Regions from separate parts of the Desulfosporomusa polytropa genome, predicted to be linked through region 1. Evidence: riboswitches for the same ligand, from Rfam matches in the RefSeq annotation. Region 1 holds a riboswitch; each other region holds the start of a gene.
The links. A riboswitch is a leader RNA that binds a small molecule or an ion and turns the genes downstream of it on or off. The one in region 1 is predicted to bind cobalamin.
Positions count from the first base shown of each region.

Region 1 (10,767 bases):
CTGTGGACGCCGTTCAGCGCTGGCGTTTTGTTCCGGCTAAGGTGAGAGGAACAGGGCAAAGGATTGCCTGTCAAACTACCATGCCGGTAGTGTTTAAACTACGAGCATGATTTTCTAATTATATTAATACCGCGACCCGGAATTATTTCGTTAGTGATGGCAATCCAGGAAAATCGGCAGACAATTGGGGATGTGCATTAGTAGAACGCTTCTTGGCGGATGAAGGAAAGTATGAGGAGAAGAAACCATGAAAAAAAGCAGGAAAAGAAAATGGCAGAAAAAATTAGTAGTACCTGTAGCTTTATGTTGTTTGGCGTGGCCGTTACAGGCGGGGGCCGAAGCAGCTAATCCGGAGTATTCGTTTGATGAAGTAACTGTCACTGCCATGCGCTATGCAACGAAAGATTTGGATACGCCGGCAGATGTCGCTGTATACACCAATGAGCAACTGAAAGCTACCGGGGCAGCTAATATAGTTGAAGCCTTAAAATATAAGGAAGGCATTATCTATCACTCTATGGGATCACAAGGGCAGTCCTGGGGTAATATGACCAGCCAGATAATCATTCGCGGCGTGGACAACGGTACGTTGGTAATGATCAATGGCGTTCCCGCCAATTTGAATGGCAAATATAATTTAGAGCAGATTCCCGTAGATTCAGTGGACCGGGTGGAGATTGTTAAAGGCGGCGGCTCGGTGCTATATGGCAGTGAGGCCTTTGGCGGAGTGATCAATATTATTACCAAAACAAAAGTAGACAACACGGTAACTGTATCAGGTGGCACCAACCAACAGAATCATGCATTATCCTTCCAGGCGGGAAAGGCAAGTTTTAACTATAATTATGGCAAGACTACAGAAGGCGGTACGGTGACTGACACCAAGTCTAGCACAACACTGGGGACAACAAAAAAGCCCGTATACTATAAAATTGCTTTTGGTGACAGTAACCGGAATAGCTTCATCTGGAATTATAAGTTTAATGATAATTTGAATTTTAGTTATATGTATGGAGCTGATGATTACCATATCCTGTACCGGCAAAATAGTACCAATAACATCCTACAGGATTCACATTATGAAAATGACAAGCATATGGCACAATTGGAGTACAAAAAAGACGGTTTGACCAGTAAACTATATTTCAATAAGCAAAATTTGGACTATACTACCTTGGAAACCGCTCGTCCGTCTATTCGGGCCTGGACAAAAGCCGAAAATACAGTATTGGGTTTGGATACACAAAAAGCCTGGGAAGTAGGTAAAGGAAAATTATTAGCCGGATTTACTTATCAGGATGAGGGTTTTGAGCAAACCCAGCAGGCCTTTACCGGTTCCGCGTCAAGCCGGAAATTGGCGGCAGTTAAAGCAACCGGATCAATTAACCGGGATCATTATGCCGTGTATAGTCAATGGGACATGCCGCTGAATGATAAGACACGGATGATCCTTAGTGCCCGTGAAGATGTCGTAGATACTGACGATGAGCGGTTCACCGCATTTTGTCCCCAGTTTCAGACAATAACAAAGATTGACGAGCATAGTTCTTGGTATACCAACATTGGTAAATCGTTTAATATGCCGAACTTTACATCACTGTACTACACTTCGGGGTCATTTGTCGGCAATCCGGATTTGAAGCCGGAAAAAGGTATGAACTACGAAATCGGCTATAAAGCGGAACAAGGAAACAATAGCTGGAAGGTTGCCTTATTCAAATTAGATATTGATGACAAGATCGAATGGAAAACGTTGTCTGACGGTGTTACCAGACAAGCCCAAAACCTGTCCGGGTTCCGTAATTCAGGTATAGAAGCCAGTTACAACAATAAGCTGAGTGACAAATTTTCCTATACTGTTGGCGGCAGCTACGGAAATCCTGAATCCAAAAGCAGTGGCAGCGATACCTGGGAAAAAACATTAGGGCGCGTACAACTGACCGGAGCTTTAAATTATAAATGCGGTCCGACAGCTGCTGCTTTAAGTGCTACCTATTTTGCTGACCGCAGTGATGAAGGGCAAGATATCAAGCCGTTTTTCCCAGTGTCTTTGCATGTTACACATGATTTGAGCAAAATGTATACATTGACATTTGACGTTGAAAATCTACTGGATCGCAAAGATGTCAGCAATAACAGCTCAACATCGGCTTACTATACATTGCCGCGTTCATATAAACTGGGAGTTACTGCCCGTTTCTAACAAAATTCCGGCAAGGCTAAATCCTCTCTGCTGCTGATGCGCCGGGGATATTCAATCTGGGCCAAAACCAGAGCACATATTATTGGGTAAAGAGGTTTACAAACATGATTCAGATAGCAAATTTGGATAAAAAATTTGGTGATCGTACTGCTGTTGACGGAATCTCGTTGAATATAAAACAAGGAGAGATTTTCGGTTTGCTGGGGCCGAACGGAGCAGGTAAAACGACAATGATCAGAATGTTGACCATGCTAACCCGGCCCACAGCTGGTATGCTAAGCATTAATGGCTGGCAGCTGCCGCAGGATGAACAAAAAGTCAAGCAAATACTGGGCATTGTACCTCAGCATTTTAATCTGGACGCAGACTTGACAGCCCAGGAAAATCTGGAGTTGCACGGCAGGCTGCAGCATATTCCTGGTGAGAAACGTACTAAGCGTATTCTGGAACTCCTGGAATATGTCGAACTTTCCGAACGCGCCGATGATAAGGTGCAGAACCTTTCCGGCGGCATGAAACGGCGGTTGATGATTGCCAGAGCGCTCTTGCATGAACCGCAGGTTTTATTTCTGGATGAACCGACAGTCGGCCTTGACCCTCAGGTACGGCGGCGTCTGTGGGATTTAATCAGACACATGGCAACTGATAAGCTGACAGTTATGCTGACAACCCATTACATTGAAGAGGCCGAGTTTTTGTGCGGGCGGGTAGCCATTTTGGAAAAGGGCAAATTGATTGCCCTGAATAGTCCTGCAGAATTGTGTCAGCGCCTAGGCGTGTATGTTGTGGAGTGGAATGTGGATGAAGGCCGTCAGACTAAGTTCTTTCACAGCCGGGAAGAAGCGGCTGCGTTTGCCGGGACATTGACCATGACAACCACCACCAGGCGCTCCAATTTGGAAGATGTTTTTGTTGAGCTAACAGGTAGAAAGGTGGTGGACTAATGCTAACAGATATTGCAACTGTATTTTGGCGGGATTGGGTTGTACTTCACAGACGGCTGGGAACCTTTATTCTTTCGCGGATGATTACGCCAATTTTGTACTTGGTGGCTTTTGGCTGGGGCGTGGGGCGGAGTGTACAGGTGAGTCAGGGCAATTATCTGGATTATATTGTGCCAGGCATTCTTGCTCTTAACTCTATGAATATTAGCTTTAACTCAGTAGCATCGCCGCTTAATATGAGCCGGTTATACCACAAAACACTGGAAGAATATTTGGTTGCTCCGATTAGTTCGTTATCGTTTATCATTGGCAAGGTATTAGCTGGAACTTTACGCGGCATAATTTCATCAGTAATTATTATTCTGTTGGCCTATGTATTTGGTGCCAAATTTCAGATGACGCTATTATTTTGGCTTGTTATTATCTTAAATTGTCTCGTCTTTTCAAGCTTAGGCTTTGTGGCGGCTATGCTCATTCCGTCCCATGAGGAAATGGGGAATTTTAGCACATATGTGTTGCTGCCAATGTCATTTTTATGTGCTACCTTTTTCAGCATTGACAAATTACCAGCCATTGTCCGGTGGGTACTGGAGTTCTTGCCGCTGACTCATGCCAGCCATGCACTCAGGGCTATCGGTAGTGGTGGCGAGGCGGCAGGTCTGTCTTGGCTAATTATGCTGGTATATATTGTGGTACTGCTAGGCATTAGCGTCTGGACAATGGAGAAAGTGCGCGAGTAAGAGGAAGTGATGAGAAATATGTTGGAAAATCATTCATTAACGCTATGTTATATATGCTATCAAACACGCGATAAGATCGAAAAGAAGAGTAGTTCTAAAGTGGAAACAAAGTACCAAAATAAACAAGGATGTTTATAAAAGATACAAGGAGTGTAGATTATGGCAAGCTTAGAAGCTAGAGGAAAATTAGCACGGAAAATCGCAATTGGCATGTTAGTACCAGCCACAGTTATGCTGTCAGCAGGAACTGTAAGTGCGACAGAAGAGGCAGAAGCCTTTAATTTAGATCCTATTGTAGTAACGGCGCAGCGGTATGCCACTAAAGACCTGGATACACCGGCGGCAATCAGTGTATATACTCAGGAAGAGTTAAAGGCCACCGGGGCCACCAGTGTAATTGAGGCACTAAAGTATAGTGAAGGCATTATTTATCATGCCCAGGGGCCGATGGGAAATGCCCAGGGTACAATGACCAGTAAAATTATTATCCGCGGTGTAGAAAAAGGGACATTAGTATTAATCGATGGTGTACCATTAAACCTGCATGGACGCTATAATTTAGAAGACATTCCGCTAGATGATATTGAAAAGATCGAAGTAATTCGTGGCGGCGGTTCGGTATTATATGGTAGTGAAGCAACTGGCGGGGTTATCAATATTATTTCCAAGAGTAAAAAAAGCAATAGTATCTCAGCTTCTGCTGGCAATAATGGCACAAAAAATAATAATGTCAGTTTTCAGGCTGGTAAATTTGGGATGAATTATTCTATTAATAAAACAGATGAAATTGACCACATATCTGGTGGTTATACCAGAAGTACAACTGCGTCCACTAGTGCCAGCTATGTGCCTAAACGTTATTATGATTTTTCCGGCAATGACCGAAAAAATTTATCCTGGCGCTATACATTTGATGACAATTGGGATTTCAGCCATTCCTATGGTACAAGTGATTCGACCTATTTCTATCGCCATGATGAAGCGGCGAATAAAGCGACTGTTGGCAGCCTGAGCTCAAGCAGTAATTTTGATACAACCTATAATCGAATGCAATTAAACTATAAAAAAGATAATGTAAAAGGTACTTTGTATTTCAATCAAAAGGAAATGGATAGCCATAAAAACGAGTATTGGGCTACGGTAAGTAAAAAATATCAACAACTGGCTACGCCGAGTGTAACCAAGGGTACTGACAAAGATCGAACAATTGGGTTGGATGTGCAAAACAGCTGGAAATTAAAAGATGATACTTTACTTATTGGTATTAACGCCCAAAGAGAAAGTTATGATGCGAAAGAAAAAGTGGATAGTGGTGACTGGGATAGCCGTTCCTTTGACCGTAACGTATATTCTATTTACGGGCAATATGATCATCGGCTGAATCCTTCGTCCAATATCATCCTGAGTGCCCGCGAAACTTGGACAGAGGGTGCTGTAGATGATAGAAACTATAATAAGTTTACACCCCAGTTGCAATATCTGAAGAAACTAAACGATAATACCAGCTTATATGCTAATGCCGGGATGTCCTTCATGATGCCTACCTTTACCCAAATATACGGTTCAGCTGGCAGGGTAAAAGGCAATCCCAGTGTAAAGCCACAACAAGGCGAACATTATGAAATTGGATTAAAACGGAACACTGATACCCATGCTTGGCGGTTAGCTCTGTTTAACTATGCGATAGATGACAGTATTTCAACTACGTATGTCGAAAGTACAGATACCTTTAACACTACCAACGAAGACATTAAAAATACCGGAATTGAATTATCCTGCACGATTAATAATGGCGGTGGCTGGCATACCAACTGGGGCATTTCTTATAGTAATCCGCAAAAATATGAAACAGACAAAAATGGCGATAGCGAAGGCTGGCACCGCTACTATGGTAAGCTGCAGCTAAACGGAGGAATAAACTATACCAATGAAAAATGGAAGGCAGCACTTACGGCTACCTATTTAGCGGACCGTGAACGCGATACCGATGACGGCGGCAGCATTAAGCCGATGTTACTGACAGGTGCCAATATCAGCTATAAAGCGGCAGCTGATAGCGAGATCTTTTTAACAGTAGACAATCTGTTTGATCGCAAGGATATTACTTCCCATTCCACGTCAGAGTACTATACCTTGGGAAGAACCTTCCAGTTAGGTTATAAAAGAAGCTTCTAGGCTGAATTTATTATTTACCTACAAGGGAAAAGAATCTGTTAGCGATTGTATAGTAGCTTTATAATTTCATATTATTGAGATAGGTGTCCGTAAGGACTTAATAGGGAAGTCCGGTGTAATGCCGGCGCGGTCCCGCCACTGTAATAGGGAGTTAGTCTAAGGTATGCCACTGAGATGAAAAAGTCTTGGGAAGGTTTGGACAAGCGATGATCTAGAGCCAGGAGAACTGCCTATCTGTCAATCACCGTTTTTTACCCACGAGTGATGGGGAGGGGATTTACAGTCAGACTGTTGTACCGTTATCTCATCCCGGCGTTTTTAATGCCGGGATTTTTATCGGATATAATAGGTGTTTTGAACTCTCCCAACTTTGTTGGGAGAGCTTTTTTGATTTATGTAATAAGTGAGGTGATAGGCTAATGGGAAAAATAATGTTTCTAACTAATATGGAACAACAGCATACCATGATGAGCCAAGCGAAAAAGACCCTTTGTGAAGAAGGGCTGCTTCAGGTGTCTGCCAGTTCTGCGCTTTTAACAGATGCGGAAAAGTGGAGCGATAGATGGGAGAAGGAGTTTTTATCCAGTGATATGATTCTGTTTACCTGGATGGGAACCGGCTTAAATACAAAGTTTCTGAAGAAGTCGTTCGAATTTTTGCAGAAACATAAAATTAAACATCTTTATTTGATTGCTGACCCTGGCAATGATGTATTGGAATATGGAATTACTCTGGTAGAGAAAGGGTTGATTCAGCGATATATATCCTTTAGCGGACTAATAAATTATCGCAATTTGTGGTTATGGATGAGTTGTCAGTTTAGTCAGGCAGATTGTAACTATGCTGATCCAGAGCAACTGCCGTGGAACGGTATTTATCATCCTGGTGCCGAGGAAGCATTTACTGATGTAAGGCTCTACCGTCAGCAGTTTTGTTTACCAGACCGCCCAACCATTGCCATGATTTTTTCCCGCGAAGAATGGGTTTGGGGCAATGTAAGCTATCAAACCGAAATGATCCGTGAAATAGAACGGCAAGGATATAATGCGTTAGTTGTGTTTACGAATAACATGGCGAACACGGCAGAGGGCTCGCCTGATTTGGCTAAAACGTTTGAAACCTACTTTTATGATCAGGGTAAGGTAATCATTGATGTTCTAATTAATAACTTTGTTTTTTCGCTTACGGTGACTCGGTTCCTGGAGTTAAAAGTAATTCAAGACTTAGGCGTGCCGGTATTGCAGGCTTATAATTTGTACAATTCATATGCGTGGTGGAACGAGAGCTTTGCAGGCATGAGTCCTTCAGAAATATCGTATGCGATTGCTATGCCTGAGTTTGACGGTATTATCCATTCAGTGCCTGTGTCAACAAGAGAAGAATTGCCTGATGGCACACATGAAAAGAAACCCATCATTGAACGGATTGCTATGTTGGTGCGTAAAGCCGGCAAGTGGGCAAGATTGCGGCATAAACCTAACCGGGAAAAGAAAGTGGGCATTGTTTTTCATAATTACCCTCCAACTAATTCCAATATTGGCAGCGCTTCCTGCATTGATTCTCCTGAGAGTATCCGACTGTTGTTGGCTGAAATGATGGAGCGCGGCTATAATGTCGATCATCTACCGGAAAATAGCCAGGTGTTTATGGAGGAGTTAATTGCCCACGCAACAAATGACCGGCGGTTTATTACCGATAAACAAATCAGCGAAGCTGACGGCAAATTGACGGCTGAGCAATATGGCCGGTTTTTTGCCGGTTTGGAGGAAAAAACCCAGGAACAGCTACTTAGCGACTGGGGCGAAGCACCAGGGCAAGTGTTTAAGTATGACGATTTTTTATTAGTCCCCGGTATGCTGAACGGCAATGTGTTTATTACTGTTCAGCCGCCGCGAGGATTCGGGGAAGACCCTGGTAAAATTTATCATTCGCCAGACTGTGCGCCAACCCATCATTATCTTGGTTTTTATTATTGGCTGCGTAATGTATGGCAGGCTGATGTATTGATTCATGTTGGAACACACGGCTCACTGGAATGGCTGCCAGGCAAAGGGACAGCCATGTCCGACGCCTGCTATCCGGACATTGCGATTGATGATATGCCGAATATTTATCCCTATTGGATCACTTGCGTGGGGGAAGGAATCCAAGCCAAGCGGCGCAGCGCAGCCTGTCTGATTAGCTATTTGTCGGCACCGATGAGCGTCTCCGGTACCTATGAAGAATTGGCCGAACTGGAAACATTGCTAGAAGAATATTGTCATTTCAAACAAGATACGGCCAATACCGATATGGAACCGATTAAGGAAATGATCAGGGATAAAGTAAAAGAGGCTAACCTAAACGAAGATGTGCCGGAAGCCGAAGCAACTGATTTCGACGAATATGTGGGCCATTTGCATGTGTTTATAACCGATATAAAAAACATGCAAATGAAAATAGGACTGCATACCTTGGGATGTCCGCCAACAGGTGAACATCTCACCGAATATTTATTGGCGTTAACGCGTGTGAATAATGGTGATATTCCTTCACTCATTCAAACACTGGCAGGGATGTTTGGTTTTGATTTTTACGAGCTGTTGGAAAACAGCGGCAAAATGCTGGCTGACGGCAGCAAGACCTATGGCATGTTGATTGATGAGATCCGGGAAAAAAGCCGGGAAGCCATTCTGGTCTTAACAGAAAATGACTTTGCTGTCGAAAAAGCGGAGGCTGTGCTTGCTTTACCCTGGACAAGTCAGTTAGAGGCTGGATTGCGGGAACAGTTTCTGTGTGTAAGCCGTTATATTTGTACGCACATTGCTCCAAGCCTGTTGAAGACAACGCAGGAGATCACGAATCTCCTGGCGGCAATGGAGGGGGAATATGTTGAACCAAGTCCCTCAGGAGCGCCAACCAGCGGCGGCGCAGACTTATTGCCGACAGGACGCAATTTTTACAGTGTTGATCCACGGACACTGCCAACACCGGTTGCCTGGGAAATCGGCAAACAAATGGCAGAAGACATTATCGCTCGGTATGTTACGGAGGAAGGGCACTATCCGGAAAGCGTTGGCATTATTTTGTGGGCGACAAGCAATCTGCGCAATCACGGGCAATGTGTAGCTGAGTTTTTATATTTGATGGGTCTAAGGCCGGTTTGGCAAAAAGGCAGTTTGCGCGTTAGTGATATTGAAGTTATTCCTTTATCAGAGCTTAAGCGTCCCAGAGTAGATGTCACCGGACGTATCAGCGGCTTATTCCGGGATAGTATGCCAAGTTCGGTTACATGGATGGATAAAGCGGTGGATATGGTGGCGTCTTTAGATGAAAGCATCGAAGAAAACTATATCCGCAAACATGTTTTACAGGAGTCGCAGGAATTAACAGAGCAGGGTGTTGACCCGGCTACAGCCTGGCGGCAGGCCTCGTATCGCATCTTTGGTGACCCACCGGGCGCTCATGGCGCAGGGGTGGGGGGCTTGCTGGAGGCAAAAAACTGGGAAAACATTGATGATATTGCCAAGGTGTATGTACGCTGGGGCGGGCATGCTTATGGAGTCGGTTCCAATGGCACATACATGCCTGACGTATTCAGCAAGCGTATGGGCAGCCTTGATATTACGGTACAAAATGTCGATCACCGGGAGTCTTCTATGCTGAGCGGCGATGATTATAATTCATATCGTGGTGGCATGGTGGCCGCAGTTCGCAGCATAAAAGGGGAAATGCCGCGCAATTATGTGGGTGACAGTTCGGATCGTAGCAAGGTGCAGATCCGCAGTCTGAGTGAAGAACTGAAACGCTGGTTTCGGGGTGAGGCCATGAATCCGAAGTATATCAATGGGATGAAAGAACATGGTTATAAAGGCGCGGCAGATATGTCCAGCTATGTGGCGGTCAGTTATCAATGGGATGCGACCAGCGCAGTTCTGGAAGACTGGATGTATGAAAAATTTGCCGAAAAATATGCGTTTGACCCGGATGTACAGGAATGGATGAAAAACGTGAATCCCTGGGCCTTGCACCGCATTACCGAGGTGTTGCTAGAGGCAGAACAACGCGGTTTATGGGAGGCCAAGCCGGAAACCAAAGAAGAACTGCAGAAGCTGTATATGGAGATTGAGGGAGAATTGGAAGGACGCAGCGATGACAATGAATAAACGGCATATGGTAACAATGAAACGAAGCTGCAGTTGCAGTATGCCAGGTGTGTGGCGTGCCGTGGCGCATAACGAAGGGGCTGTCGTGATTTATCACAGTCCCAAGGCCTGCGGACATGTAACTCGTGATATGGACTTGGGCGGTCACTATCATGCAGTAGCCCGCCAGACATTTGTGCCGAAGCAATATACGGCACCGTTAGTAACAAGTAATTTGCAGGAAGAGCACTCCATTTTTGGCGGTGCCGATCAATTGCGACAATGTATTGACTATGTCGTAAAGCGGTACAACCCCCAGTATATTATGGTTGCTAATTCGTGTGTCGCCGGTGTCATCGGCGATGATACCCAGGCAATTGCCCGGGAGGCTGAGACAGAGTGGGGTATACCGATTATGACCGTGCCCTGCTGCGGTTTTTTAGACGGGGAGTATCATGCCGGGTTTTATTATACAGCTAAAATTCTGACAGACCGGTTTATGGAGCCGCAGCCTAAAAACGTTAATACAGTAACCTTGCTGGGCGACCGCGGCGGCCCGAACGGAACCGACGCAAAAGAAA
Region 1 is NZ_AP042400.1:1,340,810-1,351,576, forward strand. Features, by position in the region: gene ACZ449_RS08215 (energy transducer TonB) at 1-110, shown strand, start outside; gene ACZ449_RS08220 (TonB-dependent receptor plug domain-containing protein) at 248-2,203, shown strand; gene ACZ449_RS08225 (ABC transporter ATP-binding protein) at 2,308-3,147, shown strand; gene ACZ449_RS08230 (ABC transporter permease) at 3,147-3,887, shown strand; gene ACZ449_RS08235 (TonB-dependent receptor plug domain-containing protein) at 4,047-6,062, shown strand; cobalamin riboswitch at 6,127-6,310, shown strand; gene cobN (cobaltochelatase subunit CobN) at 6,482-10,207, shown strand; gene ACZ449_RS08245 (nitrogenase component 1) at 10,194-10,767, shown strand, end outside.

Region 2 (10,767 bases), 1.7 Mb from region 1:
CAATTCAAAAGATGATGGAATGTGGTGAAAAGGTAATTTCGCCATCGTATCATGGAAAAGTCGGTCATCCCCTTATGTTATCTTCCAAACTGATTCCTGGCATCCTCAAGTATGCGGGGAATAGGGGAATGCGAGGAGCCATTGAAAATATGGGGGTTGAAAGACAAGGGCTGGAGATAGAGGATGAAGGTATTCTCCATAATACCGATGACATTGAGCGGTTAGACCAACTTTTAGAAAAACATAATCACCAGATATTGCATCCGTTTGTTAGGATTAGTATTGAAAAAGAATCTCTATTTTTTAATTCAAGGACAAAATTGCTTTTGATTTTGATTCAGGATACACATTCGGTGCGAAGTGCCTGCAGGCGTATTGCATTGTCTTATAGTAAAGCCTGGAATATGCTAAACGAATTGGAACAAGAGTTGGGATATGCAGTTGTTGAAAGAAAACATGGCGGCAGCAAGGGCGGAAAAACGTATTTGACAAATGAAGGTCTGAAATTTCTGGAGAAATATCAGCAATTTGAACAAAATATACGCCAGTATGCAAAAAATGAATTTGATAGATTATTTTAAAAATCAAAATTGTATAGCAAGTTCTTTTGACAAAGAATTTGATGAAAATATCCTCCTATTTTATAATGATTATAACAAGTGATTGTTAAATTATTACAAAATGGGAGGGTATTTATGTTTACCCTAACTATCAATAGGAACGATGTAAAAAAAGTTGAGGTAGAGGAGGCCCAGCATGGAAACAATCAGTAAATCTGCTAAGAAAAAAGATCATGAAGCGAAAGTAAGCGGCCAGGCTCTTTATGTGGATGATCATGTAATGGACAATATGCTTTATGGTAGATTATTGCACTCCGCAAAGGCCAAAGCACGTATCACTGATATTATTCTGCCAGCATTGCCGGAGGGCTATTTGGTTGTTGACAAGAATGATGTACCTGGTGTAAACCGCGTGGCAATTATCGTTCATGACACTCCGGTTTATGCTGAGGATACTGTTGAGTATATTGGTGAGCCGATTTTGATGGTTGTCGGTCCGGATTTTAAAGAAGTCGAGAGAATTTTGCATGAGGTTGTTGTAGTATATGAAGAACAAGTTCCAGTTCTTGATATGCGTAAATCAGATACTGCTTTTTTCAAGTACAATTATGCCAAAGGCGATATTGATACGGCGTTGGCAGAAGCAGATCGTATTTTCATTGAGACATTCCAGACTGGTTATCAGGAACAGGCTTATCTTGAAACACAAGGGCTGATTGCAGAGCCGCATGATGGACGAATGACGGTACGTGGTTCGATGCAGTGCCCCTATTATGTGCATGCTGCAGTTGCCCAAGCATTAGGCTGCGAGGGAAAGGCTGTTCAAGTTATCCAGGATGTCACTGGGGGAGGCTTTGGCGGCAAGGAAGCATTTCCTTCCATGCTTGCGTGTCAAACCGCAGTAGCGGCAAAAAAGGCAAACAAGCCGGTTAAGGTCATATTTGACCGGCGCGAAGATATGGAGTTTACTTCAAAACGCCATCCATCCATTTGCACCTATAAGGTAGCGATTAAAAATGGTGAAATTACAGGTATGGATATTGAAGTGTTATTCAATAGCGGTGCCTATACTACTCTTTCTGCCGTTGTTTTGCAGCGGGGCTTGATTTGCGCAAATGGTGTGTATCGTGTGGATAATCTGAGGGTTGCCGGGCGGGCAGTTAAGACAAATACAGTGCCTTGCGGAGCCTATCGCGGTTTTGGCGCACCGCAGACTTTCTTTGCAGTAGAGATGGCCATGGCTCATATTGCCAAAGAACTGGGCATGGATTCTCTGGAACTTAAAGAAAAATATATTGTTAAACAGGGGGATGTTACGTCTACCAGCGGTAAGTATCATTTCCATGTACCTTTGCCTGAAATGATTCAGCGGATTGATGAGCTTACCGATTATCGCACCAAGCGCAAGCTGTACCAGAATCAGACAGGACGATACCGGAAAGGTATTGGCATGTCGTTGTTCTACCATGGCTGTGGGTTTACGGGCAGTGGCGAGCGTGACATCATTAAGGCTGTTGCCAAGATTAGAAAAAATGCAGATGATACGGTAGAGGTTCTCACAAGCAATGCAGATATAGGTCAAGGTCTCAAAACTACGTTTTGTAAAATTGTTGCAGATACCCTGGGTATTTCGTATGATCAGGTATTCATTGATAACCCGAATACCGACCGTGTGCCAGATTCAGGCCCGACTGTAGCCAGCCGTTCCTTAATGACAGTTGGTGGATTGCTGCAGCGAGCGGCAGAGAAGCTTAAGAAAGAATGGCGACCTGGCGAAGAACAAGTTATCGAAGAGCATTTTGTCGAGCCTGATTTTGTAATTCCGTTTAATCTTGAAGAATTTAGGGGAGACGCCTATCCGACCTATTCCTGGTCTGTTAATGCGATTGAAGTAGAAGTAGATACACTTACTGCTACTACCGAGATTTTGGGAGCATGGGGAATCTTCGATGTTGGTGTTCCTGTTGATATGAATATTATATTAGGTCAAATGCAGGGCGGTTTCCTTCAAGGGATTGGTTATGCCTCGATGGAGCAGATGGACTATAACGATAAAGGCAGGATTCGCAATAACAGCTTTAGTGACTATATTATTCCGACAGCGGTAGATGTGCCCAATCTGGTGACTGAAATCCTGAACAATCCATATACCCATGGTCCCTATGGAGCAAAGGGGGCTGGTGAACTTCCGCTTGTTGGTGCGGCTCCAGCTTATCTAGACGCGATGGAAAATGCGCTTGGTGCTCCATTGAATAAGGTGCCATTCACACAAGAAGATGCCATGAGCATTTTACAGGAGGCGAATAAGCGATGATAGAATTTATTCTTAACGGTCACTCGGTTACATCTCTTGCCAAAGAAAATGCGCGGTTGCTTGATGTGCTACGAGCTGAATTTAGCCTTACTGGTGTAAAGTGCGGTTGTAAAGAAGGGGAATGTGGTGCCTGTTCGGTTATTCTTGATGGCAGATTGGTTAACTCGTGCATGGTAGCCATGGGCCACATTGCAGGCAGTACGATTATGACTATTGAAGGTTATCGTGAAACAGAGCGCTTTGCCGCTCTGGATAAGGCGTATGCTGCTGTCAGTGCGGTGCAGTGTGGTTTTTGTATTCCAGGCATGATTCTTGCTTCTGAATGTATTCTAGCCAAGAATCCCAACCCTACCGAAGCAGCGATTCGCGAAGGTATATCAGGTAATCTTTGCAGATGTACCGGGTATAATGCCATCGTCCAAGCGATTCAGAGTGCCGCAAAGGAGGGGCAAGGTTTATGGTAAATAGTTATCAGGCAGCATCGTTGAAAGAAGCCTTGGAGATTCGTGCAATAAAGACGGTTATCCCTTATGGTGGGGGTACTGATTTGATGCTTGAACCAGATGAAAATGCAAACTATTTATTCCTGGCTAAAGTACCTGAGATGAAAAATATAGTGGAAGATAGCGAGTATATCCGTATTGGGGCCGCGTGCACGTTTACTGATATTATGGAAAGTGAACTGGCGCCTGCTATTTTAAAGAAGGCGGTATCGCAGATTGCGGCACCGGCCATCCGCAACCTGGGCACTGTTGGTGGCAATATCTGTAACGGTTCACCTAAGGCGGACAGCGCACTGATTTTTTTCGCGACAGACGCTAAACTGCGTCTTGTTAGCAGCCGGGGCGAACGGGTGATTCCTATTACGGAGTTCTATCTGGGTAGAAAGAAAACGTCCCTGCAGGCAGATGAACTGCTTGTAGAAATTCTAATGAAGCGAACCGGTCTTAGTAATTACTATTATAAGAAGGTGGGTGCAAGAAATGCTTTAGCAATTTCTCGAGTATCCTTTGCGGCCATCTTTGACGTTAAACAAGGGAAGATTGCAAGCTGTATGACGGCATTCGGTGCAGTCAGCGACGTTATCATTAGGCGAGCAGATATTGATGCTATGTTTATCGGTAAGACGATTGATGAAGCAAAGAACGTCAAGGAAGAGTATCTTACTGCCTATGCGCAGGCTATTGTTCCTATCAGAGGTAGAATTTCGGCAGAATACCGCAAGGCTGTTTGTATGAATTTACTGCGTGACTTTCTTGCAAGCAATGGAATTTGATTTATTTTCTAGGTAATAAAAAAACACCCTGCGGGTAAAGTGAAAATTACGAACCAACACTTTACCGCAGGGTGTTTATATATGTTGTATAGTAGTGGGCTATTCTAAAATAGTTGTTTTACGGTCTGCACGCCACCAAAGCACGCCGATTGTTGTGTTAATCAGTTCAGTACAATAATCCTCAACAGCCCGATTGGTCATAAACTCGGTAATTTTAGCTGTTGTTTCTGGGCCTTCCAGTCCAAACAGTGAAAAATAGCTGGTGTAGTACTCAATCATGTACGCCAGGGTTTCCCGGTAGCGCTCGCGGTAACTGTAAAACTTGAGGTTCGGGAGGAAACGTTCATTATAGAGGATATTAAACGGATACTGAATGTCAAAGGCCATATGCTCAGGGGGTTCTCCCATGAGATGTTCCCACAGAAGAGAGCGAACCTTGATATGGTAAGTGCCGGCAAAGCCGATAAGGCAACAGACGCCGGTTGACACATCATTCATTTTCATTAAGCTGTCATAATCATTGATGGCAGTCGTATTGGCCGCAAACACGACATCATAGGCAGGTTCAGATGGGAAATCGAGCCAATCTGCCTGCTGCGGCTCAATCCGGCATGTAAGCCCTTCATGTATGGCCTCGGATTTCAACATCGCCAGCATTTGGTCGGCTGTGTCCAAGCCGGTAACTTGTCTGACCTTGGAAGCCAGGGGCAATGTATAGGTACCGGCACCGCAGCCTATATCCAGTACGGTGCTGAAGGGGCTGATCACCTTGTCGGCCACAAGACCTTCAACAATGGTATTATAAATAGAACGGCTCTGGCGGTTGCGCAGTGCATGTTCTTCGGCGAATGAATTCCAGAATTGTTGCCAGCCCTGTTTATTGCTATAACTGGGAGCATAATTAGAGGTATCTCGTACCTCCTGCCAGGCAGCTGTCCAAAACTTAGTATTACACATATATTTTCACCTTCCTGAAATGCAATTAATAAAAAAGGCATGAACATCCAAGGTAGCATTTCCTCAGGTTTCATACCGGAATTTCGAATCTTCATGATTCAGAATAGCTACTTTAACTATAAATTGTTTCGACATAATTGTCAATTATAGTTATTGTTCAGATGAAAAGGAAAAGACATAGAACTTGACAAGTATTTTCACAAAGGTATATACTGAATATGGAAAATAAAATATTTGAGGTAGGTGCCCAACTGGGCTTAATAGGGAAGACCGGTTAAAAGCCGGCGCGGTCCCGCCACTGTAACGGGGAGCAAGCTTAAGATACGCCACTGGGATGTATTTCCTGGGAAGGTTTAAGCAAGCAATGATCCGGAGTCAGGAGAACTGCCTGTCTGACAATCACCGTTTGTTACCCACGAGGTTTGGGGAGGGGATTACAGTAGGCGTTTTGTCGACTAGCTGATTCACTCCTGGTTTTTGACACCAGGAGTTTTTTATTAGCATTAGCTTACTGTTTGTTTATTACTCCCGACTTTACGTGGTCGGGAGTTTTGCTATGTGTATCCATTTTTTCTCAATAAGCAGGATAAATAACACGGTTGCACTGCTTTGGCGGCAATGATGCTGCACAGTATCTGCTGAAGAGACAACCTACAGGAGATGAAGCTATGACAATGGTAAACCTAGCTAAGCGGTCATTCCTTCGACTGAGTATGCTTGTGGTTTTAGGACTGCTGCTAGTATTCACAGGTGGTTGTGCCGAAAAAAATAATAGTAGTTCGCCTCCAGGCGAAAGTGCAGCCAGTTCTGGGGGTTACGAAGTAGTAGATAGTACTGGCTATGTATTGAAACTTCCGCAAAAACCCCAGAAGATTGTGTCGCTTTCTATTAGCACTGATGAGATTCTTATGGCTCTGGTAGTCAAAGAGCGTATTGCGGCCTTGACGCAGTTGTCTGGTAACAGTGGCGTATCGAATATTGTTGAACAAGGCCAAGCGATTCCTAAAAAAATACAGGCCAATGCCGAAAGCGTTATTGCGCTTCAGCCAGACCTTGTAATTATTCCAGACTGGCTGCCGCCAGCGCTAAGCCAAACACTCAGGGAGGTAGGCATTCCGGTCTATGTCTATAAAACCGCAACCACCATTGCCGAAGTCAAACAATCGATTACAACAATGGCTCATGTTGTTGGCGAAGAACAAGCCGGTGAACGGTTGGTAGCCGAGATGGAAATTCAACTGGCACAAGTTAAGGAGAAAGTACGGCAAGTTCCTGCAGGCAGTCAGCCGGTAGTTATCCGGTTTTCCTTGATGGGTGACGGCGGTGGACAAGGCAGTACTTTTGAAGATATTTGTCGTCAGGCCGGGGTATTAGAAGGTGCGGCGTTGGCTGGACTGCATAGTGATGAAGTATTGTCCAAAGAACAAATTGTCAGTGTTAATCCAGATGTAATATTGCTGCCTGTCTGGGATTATAGTGGCAAAACAGATACGAAGAAGTTCGCAGAGGATGTACAGAATGATCCGGCATTGCAGTCGGTAAAAGCTGTTCGCAATAAAAAAATGATTGCTGTGCCTGACAGACACTTAACTTCTACTTCGCAGTACATTGTGTATGGCGTACAGGACGTAGCTCGGGCTGCTTATCCGCAGTATTTTTAGGTCAGAAAAAATGAAGTGTACGAGGAGCAGTAGCATGAAACTTTGTACCTTATCTACTGGCGATATTGTTTACCAGTATTATAAAAGTATTGTCATTCCATTTGAGCAACCACGCAAGGTAATCAGCACAGCAATTGTTAATGGGGGTTACCGGGAGGATTTGACAGCTGTGTTTAATAATGACTGTAATCCTGGGGCTGGGATGGCCTGCACCCTGCGTGCGCTCACCTACCAGGAACATATCAAGCTTATTACCGAAGAAATCGGCCTGGACCCGGTGACAACGGTTGGGATGGAGACCGCGGCCTCTATGCAGAATGTTGCTATCCATACGGCATGCTATGAAACCCTGACAGTAACCGCCATTGTTACCGGCGGTATTGAGGTCAATGGTGGGCGGGTCGGTGATCCAGCAGACTACTTTCAGCCTATTGATAAAAGTAGTGTGGAAAAACCTGGAACTATCAATATTATTCTGGTCATTGATGCTGATTTGCCGCCAGGCATTATAAGCAGAGCGCTGGTTACCTGTACGGAAGCCAAGACGGCGGCCTTGCAAGAACTCATGGCAGGCAGCAATTACTCGACCGGTTTGGCTACCGGTTCAGGTACAGATCAGACAATTGTCATTGCTAATCCTACCTCGTCGCTGTACTTTGAGAGCGCGGGCAAACACTCGAAGCTGGGAGAATTGATTGGCCGGACAGTAGTGTCTGCTGTTAAAGAAGCTTTGTATAAGCAGACTGGATTGTCACCAGAGCAGCAACACAGCATGTTGCGCCGGTTCAAACGATATGGGTTAGCAGAAGAAGAGCTATGGCAGGTTTATTATGAAGATAATACGGAAAAAGCTGTGATTAAACCTAAATTTTTAGATGAACTATACCAGATAGACAGTGATGCTTGCTTAGTGACCTATGGGGCTTTGTATGTACATCTCCTGGATGAACTGCAGTGGGAATTATTATCTGGTAGTGAGGTGTGTCAGGTAGCCAATCAATTGCTTATGACAGTTGCCACTAAATTTGGGGTGACAGCACCTGTGATCGCCGATACGAGTGCTGCAGCTTGTCTGCAAACCTGGCAGATATTGCTGCTGAGCATTATTACAAGTAATTTACATAAAACGGAGGAACAAAGATGAGCATTATAGCAGAGTTTTTTGGCATATTTCATAAAGGTGGCCCGGTTATGTATTTGATTATGGCCTGTTCCTTACTGGTTGTAGCCATTGGTGTTGAACGGTTCTTATATTATAAAAAGATGAATACCAACATGCGTGAGTTTAGCGAGCAGCTTACACCATTGCTAGAACAGGCTGATTGGGAAGCAGCTTATGCATTATGCCGACAGACTCAGGGAATTGCAGCTAGTGTTGCTGCCAAGGGTATTGGCTACATTCAACAGGGCTGTGCCAATGTGGAAAGTGTGCTTGAGGGTGAGGCTGCGTTAGCTGTTGCTGGTTTGCGTACCAATCTAAGTCATTTGGACACCATTGTAACCATTGCGCCACTCTTGGGTCTCCTGGGTACAGTTATTGGCATGATTGGTTCTTTCAGTGTCATGAATATTAAAGCTGGCCAGCCACAGGCCATTACTGGCGGTGTCGGGGAAGCGCTTATTGCTACTGCCTCTGGCTTATGTGTAGCTACTTTAGCGATGATTGTGTATAGTTATTTCAACCATCGCCTAGACCAATTGATCACCCAGGTTGAACAAGCTTGCCTGTTAGTGTTGGGGCATATCAAACAGGAGAAACATCATGAAATTGCGTAATTTGCGGTCTGAGCGCCAGCCTAAACTGATGATTATCCCCATGATTGATATTATTTTTTTCCTATTGGTATTTTTCATTATGAGTACTCTCTATATGGTTGATCAGCAGACCATACCTGTTAATTTACCGCAGGCTGCCTCGTCCCAAAGCGACAAACCGCACAGTGTGGCGATTGCTGTTACCAAAGAGGGACGGGTTTTATTTGAACAGGAAGATATACCACTGGAATTGTTGAAAAAACGGGTGCAACTGGAAATGAGCAAGCAAAGCGACCTGGTTTTTATCCTGCGCTCTGATAAAGCGGCTGAATATGGCAAAGTGGTAGCTGTTCTCGATGAATTGAAACTAGCGGGGGCCCAGCGGGTATCTATTGCGACCGAAAGGAAGGATAAGTAATGGATTGGGTGGCAGGTTCGCGTTGGCGCAAAGCTATGGTTCTTTCTTTGCTTTTGCATAGTATTGTGTTAACTGGTGTCGGGTACTTGGCCGGTAAGGCTGTCCTGCCTGTTCCCATGCCGGAGACGCTGATTGAGCTGGAGTTAGCCAGTGATCCGACAAGCCCTTCTTTGGCGGCTATACCGGCACCGGCGGCGGTAGCACCATCAAGTCAGGAGATGGTGCCACAACAGCAACAAACCAACCCTGTAGCGGAACAGATGACGCAAGCGGCGGTAGTAGATGTTAGTAGTGCTATGGCGGTTGTCGCTGTTGATAGTAGCACGATTGCGTCGACAGGCACAACAGCATCTCCAGCAGGAACACCCGCAACTGGTGCTGGCAATCCTGCTGGCGGTGTTACGGGAAGTAGTTCAGGTTCAGTGGAAAGCGCCGGCGCAGCGAGGGAAATCATTCCTCCCGGAATCCTCTCACGCCGGGAACCAAATTATCCGGAGAAAGCACGTCAGGCAGGTATTGAAGGCACTGTAGTGCTTAGTATTGAAATCTTAGAAAATGGCCGCGCCGGCGAGGTGAGTATCTATCAATCCAGTGGTTCAGAACTTCTGGATGATGCTGCCGCAGCTGCGGTGCAGCGCTGGCGTTTTGTTCCAGCCAAAGTGCGGGGGTCAGGTCAAAGTATTGCCTGTCAAACTACCATGCCTGTGGTATTTAAGCTGAACGTATAGAATAGGAGTGAACAATAGTGAAAAGGAAGAAATCCACAAGTACAAAAAAGACTTGGTTATGTGCGATGGTGACAAGTACATTGCTATTCCAGATACCCGGTATTTCATTGGCAGAAGAGGCGGCTAAGCAAGAACAGTTTTCATTTGATGAAATGGTGGTAACGGCGAACAGGGTGCTGACGCCAGTATCGAAAACCGCTGCGAATGTCACGGTTGTTACCAAAGAACAAATTGAAAAAGGGGCTTTCGCCAACTTGGGGGATGTACTCAGAGACGTTAATGGAGTTATTGTCACTACCAAAGGTTTTGCTGGTGCCAATCAGATAATTCGTCTAAACGGCGATGACCGTGTGCTGGTTATGATTGACGGACGCAGGATTAGTCAGCCCCAGGGCGTTATTGGTAGTCGGGCCGGTATTGATCTAAATTCAATTATTTCGCTGGATAATATTGAACGTATTGAAATTGTTAAGGGCGGCGCTTCCGCATTATATGGCTCCGACGCTGTCGGCGGAGTGGTTAATATTATTACTCGCAAAGGAACAGAGGCTAAAACCACAATGGACGTTTCTGTCGGTTCCTGGGGTAACCGCAATTATGGGTTTAGTACGCAGGGCAGTGAAAATGGATTTAGCTGGTATGTTACCGCCAATAAAAAGGAACAGGATTATACGAAATACAACGTGTTGAATCCAGCCTTAACACCAGGCAGCAGTAAAGGTGACAGCTATCGGTGGCCGAATAGCAAATATGAGGGACAAGGCTTCACCATGCGGTTAGATAAAACAATTGATGATAATCGTTCGGTTACGTTTAACTTTGAACATTGGGATGATGAGGGCGGACAACCGTATTCAGTATCATCAGCGTTTGCACTCTCTAGCGTTAAATCGGCAAAGTTATCAAACAACTGGGCGCTAACCTATGATTTCAATAAACAAAAAAACGTGCCGGGTTTTGCCCGCATTTATACTAATTATATGAATCAAGACTTTAGCGGTATCTATAAAAGCAGAACACAAGGCTTTGCCTTCCAAACAGGCTGGCAATTAGGTGACAAACATAAACTGATTACCGGTCTTGACTGGGAAAAGGGTG
Region 2 is NZ_AP042400.1:5,300,215-5,310,981, forward strand. Features, by position in the region: gene ACZ449_RS26630 (NTP transferase domain-containing protein) at 1-581, shown strand, start outside; gene ACZ449_RS26635 (xanthine dehydrogenase family protein molybdopterin-binding subunit) at 757-2,874, shown strand; gene ACZ449_RS26640 ((2Fe-2S)-binding protein) at 2,871-3,338, shown strand; gene ACZ449_RS26645 (FAD binding domain-containing protein) at 3,332-4,150, shown strand; gene ACZ449_RS26650 (SAM-dependent methyltransferase) at 4,250-5,107, opposite strand; cobalamin riboswitch at 5,332-5,513, shown strand; gene ACZ449_RS26655 (ABC transporter substrate-binding protein) at 5,776-6,768, shown strand; gene ACZ449_RS26660 (adenosylcobinamide amidohydrolase) at 6,803-7,912, shown strand; gene ACZ449_RS26665 (MotA/TolQ/ExbB proton channel family protein) at 7,909-8,544, shown strand; gene ACZ449_RS26670 (ExbD/TolR family protein) at 8,531-8,941, shown strand; gene ACZ449_RS26675 (energy transducer TonB) at 8,941-9,669, shown strand; gene ACZ449_RS26680 (TonB-dependent receptor plug domain-containing protein) at 9,687-10,767, shown strand, end outside.
Region 2: linked by a shared signal. The riboswitch ahead of ACZ449_RS26655 (ABC transporter substrate-binding protein) and the one ahead of cobN (cobaltochelatase subunit CobN) in region 1 are both predicted to bind cobalamin.

Region 3 (10,767 bases), 1.9 Mb from region 1:
AACCAGCTGGAATGGAGCGAGCTTTTACATCACCCTCAGGAGTACGGACAACAACGGCTGAGCGATTGCCAATCAAAGCTCTGGCAATGGGTACAACCATTTTCGTTTCTTCTGGTGTAAGATCAAATACAGTAGCAATTCCATAGGGATTAGATAAAGTCTTAATCGTCTGCCCAGCCTCAGCCACCTCAACAGCAGCCAGCATACCCACCGGAACTTTTTCGATTAAAGTAACTTCATCAACAACAGGTATTACCTGCTTCAACCGATTTGCGATAAGCACAGCGTCATCTTGCCGTGCTATCGCACCTTGTACGGCCACACCACGCTTCAGGGCAGAATTAATGCCACGCGCAGCATCTTCAAAATCAATGCCTTTCGGAATCAAACAGATAACTTTCGCCCCCGGTTGACTCCCGGCAAGCTGACTAAAGGTGATTGTCATGCCAACACCTAACCCAATTCCCCCGGGAGTAGATGGGTTATGCCCGATCATGGTGGATTCGGTGATAATGGTTTCCGTGATGGTTTCCATAGCCAAATCACCAATAACCGGCGTCGCTTCGTTAAGCCGTATTTGACCTATCTCGTTCAAGCTTAGTCCAGCAGTTCTTACCGCCTCTTGCAGCGCGATAATAATACCAGGTACATTAGCCAGTGTTCCTTTGATGCCTGTTGTCTTAATAATACTGCTGGCTACATATTTTTTTATTTGACCTGCTTCAATTTGGGCCAAACACACTTCAGTTGTGGAGTTTCCTATATCCACGCCTGCAATAATAGGCATGAAAATTCCCACCTTAATCCGCTCTGAGACGGTTCCGGCGCTCGTATACTTCTGCGGACTCTCTCACTAAAGCGGCATTAATTTTTGCGTTATATTTTACTTCCAGTTCTTCAGCAATAGCTAGTAATTCTGGTTTAGTGGAACGATAGGGACGCATTGCATTATAAATTTCCAGAACACGATCATCCGGAATAGCAACAATTTCAGCTGCACGACGCAGGTTATCGCCAAACTGGTATCTGCCTACGCCATCAGCAATCTCTGCCTGCATTCTAAGAGTTTCCGGGGTAATACGAACATCCTCGGATTTTACCTCGCCGCTCATAATCTTATCTAAGGTAATATCTGACAATGTTTTGCCTGTAGGAGTTCTTAACAGTTCGGGACGCTTGCTAGCTAGCGGATAGTCACGTTCAGGACAAAGGCCAGTTGATGCCGGAGCCTGACAGGTAGTTGCTTGGGAAGCGGGAGCACCAGCCATAGATTTTAATACCTCACGAACGATATCTTCTAACATTTTATTTTCTGACATTTATTTTCACCTCCGCCTAGTTAAAACTGCACATCAAGTTCGACCGGTTTAGCGCCGGGAACTACGTGCTCAGTTTCTTTAATATGAAGTACTGCTGCAATAGCCTGGTATTTAGGCCGGGCCATTTGGTCGTTTCTAGTTGGTACTGGGGTAGGGGATTGACCCTTCGCGTATTGAGCGGCATTTTTACCGATTTGCCGATAAGCCTCAAGATCGAGTAATGGGGATTGTGAGAACAATTCGAGATTGCTCAGCGGCGGCAAACCTTTTTGATGAATTACCGTAGTGCCTCTGGATTGGATACCAATAGAGATACCTGACCCACTAAGCTTGGTAGCGTCATGAGCAGCAAACGCTACGTCAGAGGTTCTGAGAACCCGGATTACTCTTGCATGCACGCCTTCTTCTTCAATGCCTGCAATCATTTCGCGGAGTACATCACTATGGGGTACATTTACGATAGTTTTATTCTGATATTTGCCAAAGGCCGGAGCCAAAGCTATGATAACTTCGTCTGATCGGGTACCTGGACGAGCTTCCCCTTTTTCCACGAGGGTCATGGGACGTCCGGTTGCTGCGGCCGCTGTTTTAGGAGCTCCAGGCTGCGCCATGCCGGCAAGAACCTGCCCTACTATTTCGCGAATCAATTGTTCGTTAATTTCCATTTCCATCCACCTTTCTCCTAAATCAAACGTCAAAATCAGACGGTTTTATTGCCTGGCGTATGTCTTTAATTTCATCCCAACGTTCTTTGCTGAGGCGATAGCCTGTTCCCGGCCCAGCGTAGTCGTTTTTGTTATTTACAGCGCTAATAACGTTAAGATTTTTATCGAGAATTGCTGAGGTATGGAGATAGTCGCCAGAAATACGTTGTTTAAGAACACCTAGTGCATTTTCAGCAACATCAGCAAAACCGGATTTGGCAAGGGCTTTTACGACATCTACACCAGTAATGCCACGTTTCATCATATCTTCGGCAGCCTTCAGGTCTTCAACAACATTCCGTTTAATGATTTCTTTGGTGCCATGGCAATAAGTAACAGCTTCCACTTCGGCATCAGTAATAGCCGGGAAACCAAACTCATTAAATACTGCCTGAATAGCTTTAGCCGCTTTACTACGGATAGCAATAACGTCTTCTTCAGATACCGGCTTGAGACCGCCATCAATCATAAGGTCGCGTTGGAGAATATTCCAGTCATCATAGTCATCAACATCCCAGTTGGAACCGGCAAACATGTTATCATAGTTCGGAGTTGCGCTGTAACCGGAACAAATAAAGTCAGTGCCTGGCAACATTTGCATCAGAGTTCGGGCGGTACGGCGAATATCGGAATGGGTAAAGGTTTGGTCATTACTTGAAGCAACTTCCAAGTCAAGCATTGCAGCTGTTAGGTTTTCACCAAGAATAGCGCGAATACCGGAAGGAACAGCGGCAGGTACGCCAACACAACTTACAGAACCGTTCTGGAGACCTTGGACCCCAGCGCCACGAGTCAGCATAATGCAGCGAACTTCCAGGTATAACATCGATTTGCCTTCAGCATAACCCATTTGTACTTCAGAACCAGTGCCGGAAGTAAAGCGCATTTTAAGACCGCGTGAAGCATATGCCGAGGCCAGGAAGGCTTTGGACCAAGGAGTGTCGTCACCATCTACGAATACGTTTTCAGTACCATATACCGAGATAGTTTCGGCATAAGCAGTGATGCCTCTCATGCCTAAGAGCAATTCGGTTGCTTCCTCAAGAGCGCATTGAGTAAGTACGCCACCACGACCTACTTGGGAACCTACTAATATGGACAAAGCATTAAACGGTGCATACCGAACAACAGCTACTGTTGTTTCCATTTCATCGAAACCGCGTAATGCTGCTTCAGCAGCATCGGCAGCAATGAGTGCTGGATTATCTTGCGGGTTAGTAACATGGCATTGATTTGAAGGAATCTTCCGGGCCCGCATTTTTTGCAAAGCCATCATCATTTCTACTACATTCATGGTGTTAAGTACAGCAACAATTTTTGCTGCCGTCAAGCCACGAATAATCTTAATAAGTTCATCCCGGGATACATTGACATCAACAAGCATTTTGGCAATTTCAACATCAGACATAGCCATTGCTTTATTAGCAATGCCAGTGTCAATAGCATAATCTGCGATAAATTGATCGATAAAGTCGAACTGGGCGCGAGGAATACCGTCCATTTCAACTACTTTACCGTTTTCAATCTTAATACTGGGTTTAGGATCGTTGGGGCTGCCCATAGCCATCAGGCCAACTTCCGGCCACTCGACTACGAAACCATCCTGATTTACAGGGCGGGCTTCCAACACCTCAAAACGTTTTGATCTCTTCATCTCAATTTCCCCCCTGTATTTTTAGATATATGGATTTGTCGTGGATGGAGCCGGACCAGCCATAGCTTCTAATACTTTTTTGCCTACTTCTCTAGCACTAATTACCGCTTGACGTACAGCACCGGAGTCACCAGTGATTTGAAGAATAACCTCGTTAGAGAAGGAAGTGCCACTAGCAGGGCTGGCATAACCGACAACTTCAACGCTGGCCGTTTTTACGGCGACATCAGACATTAAAACACCGATAGCAGCAGGTGCACCTACAATTAGGCCAAAGGATTTACCGATAGGTGCGCCAAAGGCTTTATTAATCGCATAGCTGGCGCGGGCCGTATATTGAAGCTCAAGATGACCGGCATCGTTACCATATACATCACCGAAAGTACGGTCAAGTTCTTTTAAAGCCACTTCTATGGCCCGACGAGCATCAGATACTTCTTCAGCCCCGAAAATAATCAGGCAACCATGACCTGCGCCACCTTTGGTATCACGGGCAAGCTCAATTGTTACGATTTCGGTATTGGTGGCTTTTACTGCTTCATCAGCAGCCATAATATGCGGGCCGGCGCCAGTACGGGCACCGAGAATACCGATAGAATGATACTTAGGATCAAGTTTCATTTTTTCATGTAACATAGGATCAACGTTGGCAATAACCAAACCTACCGTATCACCAATGGCAGTACCAACAAACTCGGTAATACCGGGGTTGCAGGCTGCCTTCACGGCTTCCTGGGCTGGAGCTGCCTGAGCTTCTGTCTCCATACGTTTCTTAATTTCATCCATGACCTTTTCGATCAACTGGTCTTGCATATAATTACACCTCCAAAATTATGGCTATTTAACTGTAGGAAGAATTTTCTCAACATCAGTATGCGGACGGGGAATTACATGAACAGATACTACCTCTCCCACATTTCTGGCAGCAGCAGCACCTGCATCAACCGCAGCTTTGACGGCGCCAACATCACCACGCACCATCACAGTAACTAAACCGGAACCAATTTTTTCATAACCTACTAAAATGACATTAGCTGATTTTACCATGGCATCAGCAGCCTCAACGGCTCCTACTAAACCTTTTGTTTCAATCATGCCTAACGCTTCGCTCATAATTACACCTCCTTTCGCATGAGATATTCTGTCAATTCAGCCAAACCTGCTCCGGTATACGCAGAAACACAAAAAAAAGGTTCTTTGATTCCTGCCTGTAAAAGACGGTTTTTGGCTTTTTCCTGGTCAGCCCCAGGGGCATCTATTTTTGTGACTACTCCTACTACCGGTCGCGGAAACATGGCAGTAAACCCGGGTGGGAGTGTGATACGACAATCTGTGGCATCCTGAACCATTAGAACTAACGTGGCCTCAGTAGCTGTCACGGCTAAAGCCGAGTAAAAACGCGGCATTTGCGCATATTCACCAGGTGTATCGATGGCTCCGTTAGTAAAACAGATGCTTGATGTTTTTTCAGCCTTGTTACAGTCATTATTAAGGGCATTAATTAATGATGTTTTTCCTGCACCTACAGGTCCGACCAACATAATCATATGCTGCTACGACCTTGTCAGCTTGGCGGTCGAAAAACCCAAACCCTCAGATAATAAGTTGACGACTTGCTTTAAAGCTGCCTCAACAGCCGAGACATTGCCGGTAATAACTACAGAACCAGTAAAGCGATCCATAAATCCAATTTGGACTGCTGCTGTTTTGGTTGCTGCGTCGGCTGCAATAATAGCTGCTTCACAAGGAGTAATTGTCAAGATACCAATGGCCCCCTTATCCACAATACCCAGTTTTTCGCACAGTTCTTTTTTGGGGTTGGCGATAAGATGCGCTAATGTTACCTGTTTACCAGGCACATATTCCTGTACTACTCTCGGCTTTTCTTGGAGCATGACCCCTACCTCACAATTCTGTTGTCTTTTTGACTCCTCTTAATAATTAGATTTTTTTGCAAGTTTACCTTGAGACGAACTTGCGTAACCACAGGACATATTTGCCTGTATTCCGGATAAACCACTCTTCAAGAAGCAGCTCTTATTTTCATCTCATGGTATTTCTTTGTGCTATCTTGGTGTTTTTGCGAATGAAAACAAAAAAAGACTGTTTCTCACAGTCTTTTTTGTATGTATTCAAGTTCTATATGATATTTATATTATGACAGTATTTTTTCGTTATATTCTAAAAATTTATTGCTACCCTTTTAAGACTTCAGAACTTAGTTTACTATTCTTAAGCTTTGTACGGTATTGATTGGGTGTAACCCCCACTTCCTGACGAAATACCCGGCAAAAATAACTGGCATCTTGGTAACCAGCTTCAGCAGCCACACGAACAACTGTCATTTCCGGCTTCTGCAGCATAAGTTTCGCTTTGTCAATTCTAACCTTAGTCAGAAACTCAACAAAGTTACAGCCCTGTTCTGCTTTAAAAATGCGGCTGAAGTAGTAGGGGCTTAAATGGACAGTTTGTGCAACTTCATCTAAAGAAATACTTTTATGGAAGTTTTCTGTTATATAAGCACAAGCCTTATTTATTAGTCTTACGTTCATACTGCTGCGGTTCTCTAGCATATTATCCATGAATTGATCCAGTGAATCCAGAATCCAGCACCGCACCTCTTCCCTGTCTGTGCAGCTTATCAAATGATTGATACAATTAAAATTGAGCAACGTTAATTTTTCGAGATTGGCCCCACCTTCTACAGCTGCTCTAGATAATACAATCAGTAGTTCCAATACACACGCCTTTACCGTCTCCATACTGGCTTTGGCTGTAAAGACTTCCTGTAAAAGCTGCCGCAAAATTTCCTTAGCTTGCTGCCGTTCACCACAGCGAACTTTATCTAGGAGATTGCGTTCATAATTAAAGGGATAGCGAAAGGAAGCAACGTTTAGGTGCGGCACATCATCAATATGGATAATTTGATTATCGCCTATATAAAATTTTTGTTGCTGTGCACTGACCGCTTCAAGGTATGATTTATGAATTTGCAGCGGGTCGTTATAATAACGGCCAATGCCAATTGTTAAGCTAATGCCTACTTGAATTATATCATCCCTGATTTTTCCGGCCAACTCCCGGACTTGCTGTTCGACTTGCCCTGGGTCGATATCACCTTCATAGCCGATAAAAATAATGATTTCATCGCCGCCAAAAGGTACCACCAGTATTTCTTTGCCAGCGATTTCGCAAACATGCTGATATACCTGCTGCTTAACCACCTGTTTTTCCAGTTCGGATGCCCTGCGGGTAAGCTGTTTAAAATTATCAATATTAGCTACCAAAATCACACCAGAATCAGCCTTGATCCCCAAGAAACCAGCCCGATCCCGAAAGTTGGTTAAATCAGTAACCTTGCCGGAAATCACGTCATGGATAAATGAATTCTTGATAAACGGCATAGCCTGATCGAGATTTTTTTTGAGTTCAACTTCTTCCTGCTCTTTGCACTTTCTCCGATGGATTTTTTCTACAACAGCCGTTAACGTCTGCAATAAGTCTTTAGGTCGCAGCGGCTTTAACAAATACTCTGCTGCACCCAATGAAAGAGCTTCTTTAGCATAGTTAAATTCATCAAAGGCCGTCAACATGATAATGGTTGTGTCAGGCAACGTTGCCCTGATGGCACGAGCCGCATCCAGCCCGCTAATCTCTGGCATACGAATGTCCATAAGCACAATGTCCGGTTTTTCAGCTGCAGTAATAGCTACAGCACTTCTGCCATCCCCGGTTTCAGCGATAATGCGCACTTCTGGACAATTACGTTCAATGATAAACCGTAAAGCCTGCCGTTCTAATTGTTCGTCGTCGGCAATCAACAGTGTATACATACATATGTCTCCCTATATAATTCACTACATACCTGCCACTTGCTGCGGTTCTGGTGTACTTAAATTAAAATCCGAAAGCTTTGCCATATTATACATAGTATAGGTCATGGTTTTAAGCATGGCAACCATCAATATCGCGCCAGTTCCCTCGCCCAACCCCATATTGGCCCTGATAGGTATATCATCAGCTAATATGTTGCCTAACAGCATCGCATAAGACATACCCGGCTCTTTGGACATATGCGAGGGTAACCCACAATGTTCTACCTTCTTATTAATCCTAGAAGCACAGGCAAAGGCGACGGCAGTAATAAAACCGTCGATGACAAAGGGGGTTTTGCGTTTTGCACACTCAATCATAGCCGCACATATAGCAACAATGTCCAGGCCCCCAACACAACGCAAAATATCTTCAATACTACGGAAGCTTTCCCGATGGCGTTCAACGCCTTTAGCTACTACAACACATTTTCTTTTAACAATCTCATTGACTGGTCCACTAGCGCCATACCCTACAACAAATTCAGGTAAGATTCCGGTCATGGCATGCAAAACGGCTGAGGAGGTAGTGGTATTGCCAATTCCCATTTCGCCAAAGGAAACTAAGTTTGCACCTTGCGTATCAATGGCATAGCCAGCCATCTCTTCCCCTACACGCCATGCCTGTTCAAATTCAGCCAGCGTCATGGCTTCCTCTTTCATAAAGTTTTTTGTACCAGCAACAACTCTGCGGTTAATACCTGCTATCTTTTTATTATTTATTCCGATATCAATGACAGAATAGGGCACATTATTGGCTTGACAAAAACAACTAATAGTAGCTCGCCCGTCTACCATATTTTGCGCCTGAAGGTAGGTGATTTCCTCTGGGCAAGTCGCCACTCCTTCTTCAATAACACCATTATCAGCAGCAAAAATCAAGTGATAGGGTTTGATTTCTGGATGCATCGTACCCCAAGCCAATAACATTTTTTTGAATATTTTCTCTAATAAGCCTAGGCTGTTTACTGGTTTTGCTGCACCATCAACTAAATTGTTTACTTTTGCCTGATAATTCACGTTTACGCCTCCAATTTTCATGTTTTGCGCCAATAATAAAATAAACCCTAGCCCAAAAGGGCCAGGGTTATGGTTTTCATAAATCCTGTCCTTCTGGTACTACCTCTGGCGCGGAGGTAAATAACAGCCAAAACAGGCAGGTCTCCTGGCTTACGGATCATAAGAATACCCTCGCCTTCCCGATTGCCGGTGGCATAATAAAAGTATTCTTCCCCGATTACAGTGGCGCGACCGCGTCGTTTAAGGATTTTTCAATCCTTCCGAGCTTCCCTATTCTCCTCTTAACTTACTAAGAGGCACCTGTATGGTGGAAATTTATTAAATTTTAATTTCTATATTTATCGTATTCTACAGGTAAACCTGTTCTCCTGTTAGCCTATGCACGATTCGCAAAATGTTGAAATATTTAGTCCAAAAAGTTCTATTTTATAGTTTTTACGTAAAACGAGATAGTTATCCCTTGTTATGATTTGTTGTTTTTTTGCTAACGTTTCTCGATTACGCCGCTATATCCTTGCACAAACTATAAAACAATGCTACTCTTTGGTGAACCGATGTATAAGGAGGCTATCGTCTTATGGAAAAGATCCATGAATATTTTATGACACCTATTAGCATCTTAGGTACAGGCTGTATGGAACGAATTGTCGCCTATATAAAACCAATGATGTTTAGAAAAGCTCTAATTGTCAGCGACAAAATTCTTGTCGATACTGGACTGATTGACAAACTTCTGAGCTTACTTACTACTGAGGGGATTTTTTATATCATATATAAGGACGTTTCGCCTAACCCAACAGTCGACCAAGTAAATTATGGTTTAAAATTACTTAGGGATAATGGCTGTGATTTCTTGATATCGTTTGGCGGCGGCTCCCCTCATGACTGCGCTAAAGCCATCGCTCTTTTAGCTACCAATGACGGTGAAATTGCCAACTACGAGGGCTTGAACCAATCCAAAAAACGAGCTGCACCGCTTATTGCCATAAATACGACAGCCGGAACAGGCAGTGAACTCACGCGGTTTTGCGTTATTACTGATGAGAAACGACACGTAAAAATGACCATTAACGATTGGCATGTTACCCCTATCATTGCGGTAAGCGACGCCGAACTCATGCTGGGCATGCCACCTGGTCTCACTGCAGCTACCGGCATGGATGCCTTAACCCATGCCATCGAAGCTTATGTATCGACAAATGCCAGTCCGGTAACTGATTGCAAAGCAGTAAAGGCGGTTGAGTTAATTGCCGGTAGCTTATGTACTGCCTATAACAATGGCAGCGACTTAAAATCTAGAGAAGCCATGGTTTTCGCGGAATACCTAGCTGGCATTGCCTTTAATAATGCCAGTCTTGGCTATGTACATGCTCTCGCTCACCAACTGGGCGGCTTTTACAATCTGCCCCATGGCCTGTGCAATGCTATTTTATTACCTGCTGTCATGAAATATAACCTGCCAGCCGCCATTACTAAATATGCTGATCTTGCCCGCGCTGCCGGAATCAATACTACCAACCAGTCATCAGAGGCAAGCGCCAACGAATTTGTCGCCCAAGTGCAGCAGCTTAATAAAGATTTGGGCCTGCCAGCCAGACTATCGGAACTACGAGGCTTTAAACCGGAAGACATACCTTTGTTGGCAGAAAATGCGCTTAAGGATGTCTGCTGCCAAACCAACCCCCGCCAGGGCTCACAACAAGATATCGAAGATATCTACCAATCAATTTTATAGGCTTAAAGAAAACCGCTAACGCGTTCCTTTGGCTTAAAGTTCAATCAATGGAATACGAAGAGAGGGGTTTTACTTTTGTCATTGCCACAAAAGTAACAAAAGGTCTAGGCCCAAAGCCTCCAAAAGCTGAAAAGCCAGGCGATATTCCTAAAATCCGTAAACTCGCTACGTGAACCGGTACCCCGATAATGGACACTATTATAAAGTCCGTATCGGGGTTTTTGTATGTTCATAGAACGAATAAATGTATATAATGAAATTATTAATTACCGGAGGCGGAATTTTAGTGAGTAATATATTCTATAGCGAATCGGATCAACACATCCTTCTGAGAAACCCCAATGTAGAGAAAGTAACTGACCGCTATATCTCGTATCATTCCGATTTTAAAATTAGAGCGGTCAAAGAATACTTATCTGGAAAGAAGCCTAGACAAATTTTTATTGACAATGGCTTCAATCTT
Region 3 is NZ_AP042400.1:3,277,113-3,287,879, forward strand. Features, by position in the region: gene ACZ449_RS17140 (diol dehydratase reactivase subunit alpha) at 1-787, opposite strand, end outside; gene ACZ449_RS17145 (diol dehydratase small subunit) at 801-1,319, opposite strand; gene ACZ449_RS17150 (propanediol/glycerol family dehydratase medium subunit) at 1,340-1,990, opposite strand; gene ACZ449_RS17155 (propanediol/glycerol family dehydratase large subunit) at 2,007-3,677, opposite strand; gene pduB (propanediol utilization microcompartment protein PduB) at 3,699-4,490, opposite strand; gene pduA (propanediol utilization microcompartment protein PduA) at 4,515-4,793, opposite strand; gene ACZ449_RS17170 (EutP/PduV family microcompartment system protein) at 4,793-5,224, opposite strand; gene eutS (ethanolamine utilization microcompartment protein EutS) at 5,231-5,572, opposite strand; gene ACZ449_RS17180 (response regulator transcription factor) at 5,873-7,510, opposite strand; gene ACZ449_RS17185 (nicotinate-nucleotide--dimethylbenzimidazole phosphoribosyltransferase) at 7,535-8,569, opposite strand; cobalamin riboswitch at 8,688-8,888, opposite strand; gene ACZ449_RS17190 (iron-containing alcohol dehydrogenase) at 9,147-10,304, shown strand; partial or broken gene ACZ449_RS17195 (IS3 family transposase) at 10,591-10,767, shown strand, end outside.
Region 3: linked by a shared signal. The riboswitch ahead of ACZ449_RS17185 (nicotinate-nucleotide--dimethylbenzimidazole phosphoribosyltransferase) and the one ahead of cobN (cobaltochelatase subunit CobN) in region 1 are both predicted to bind cobalamin.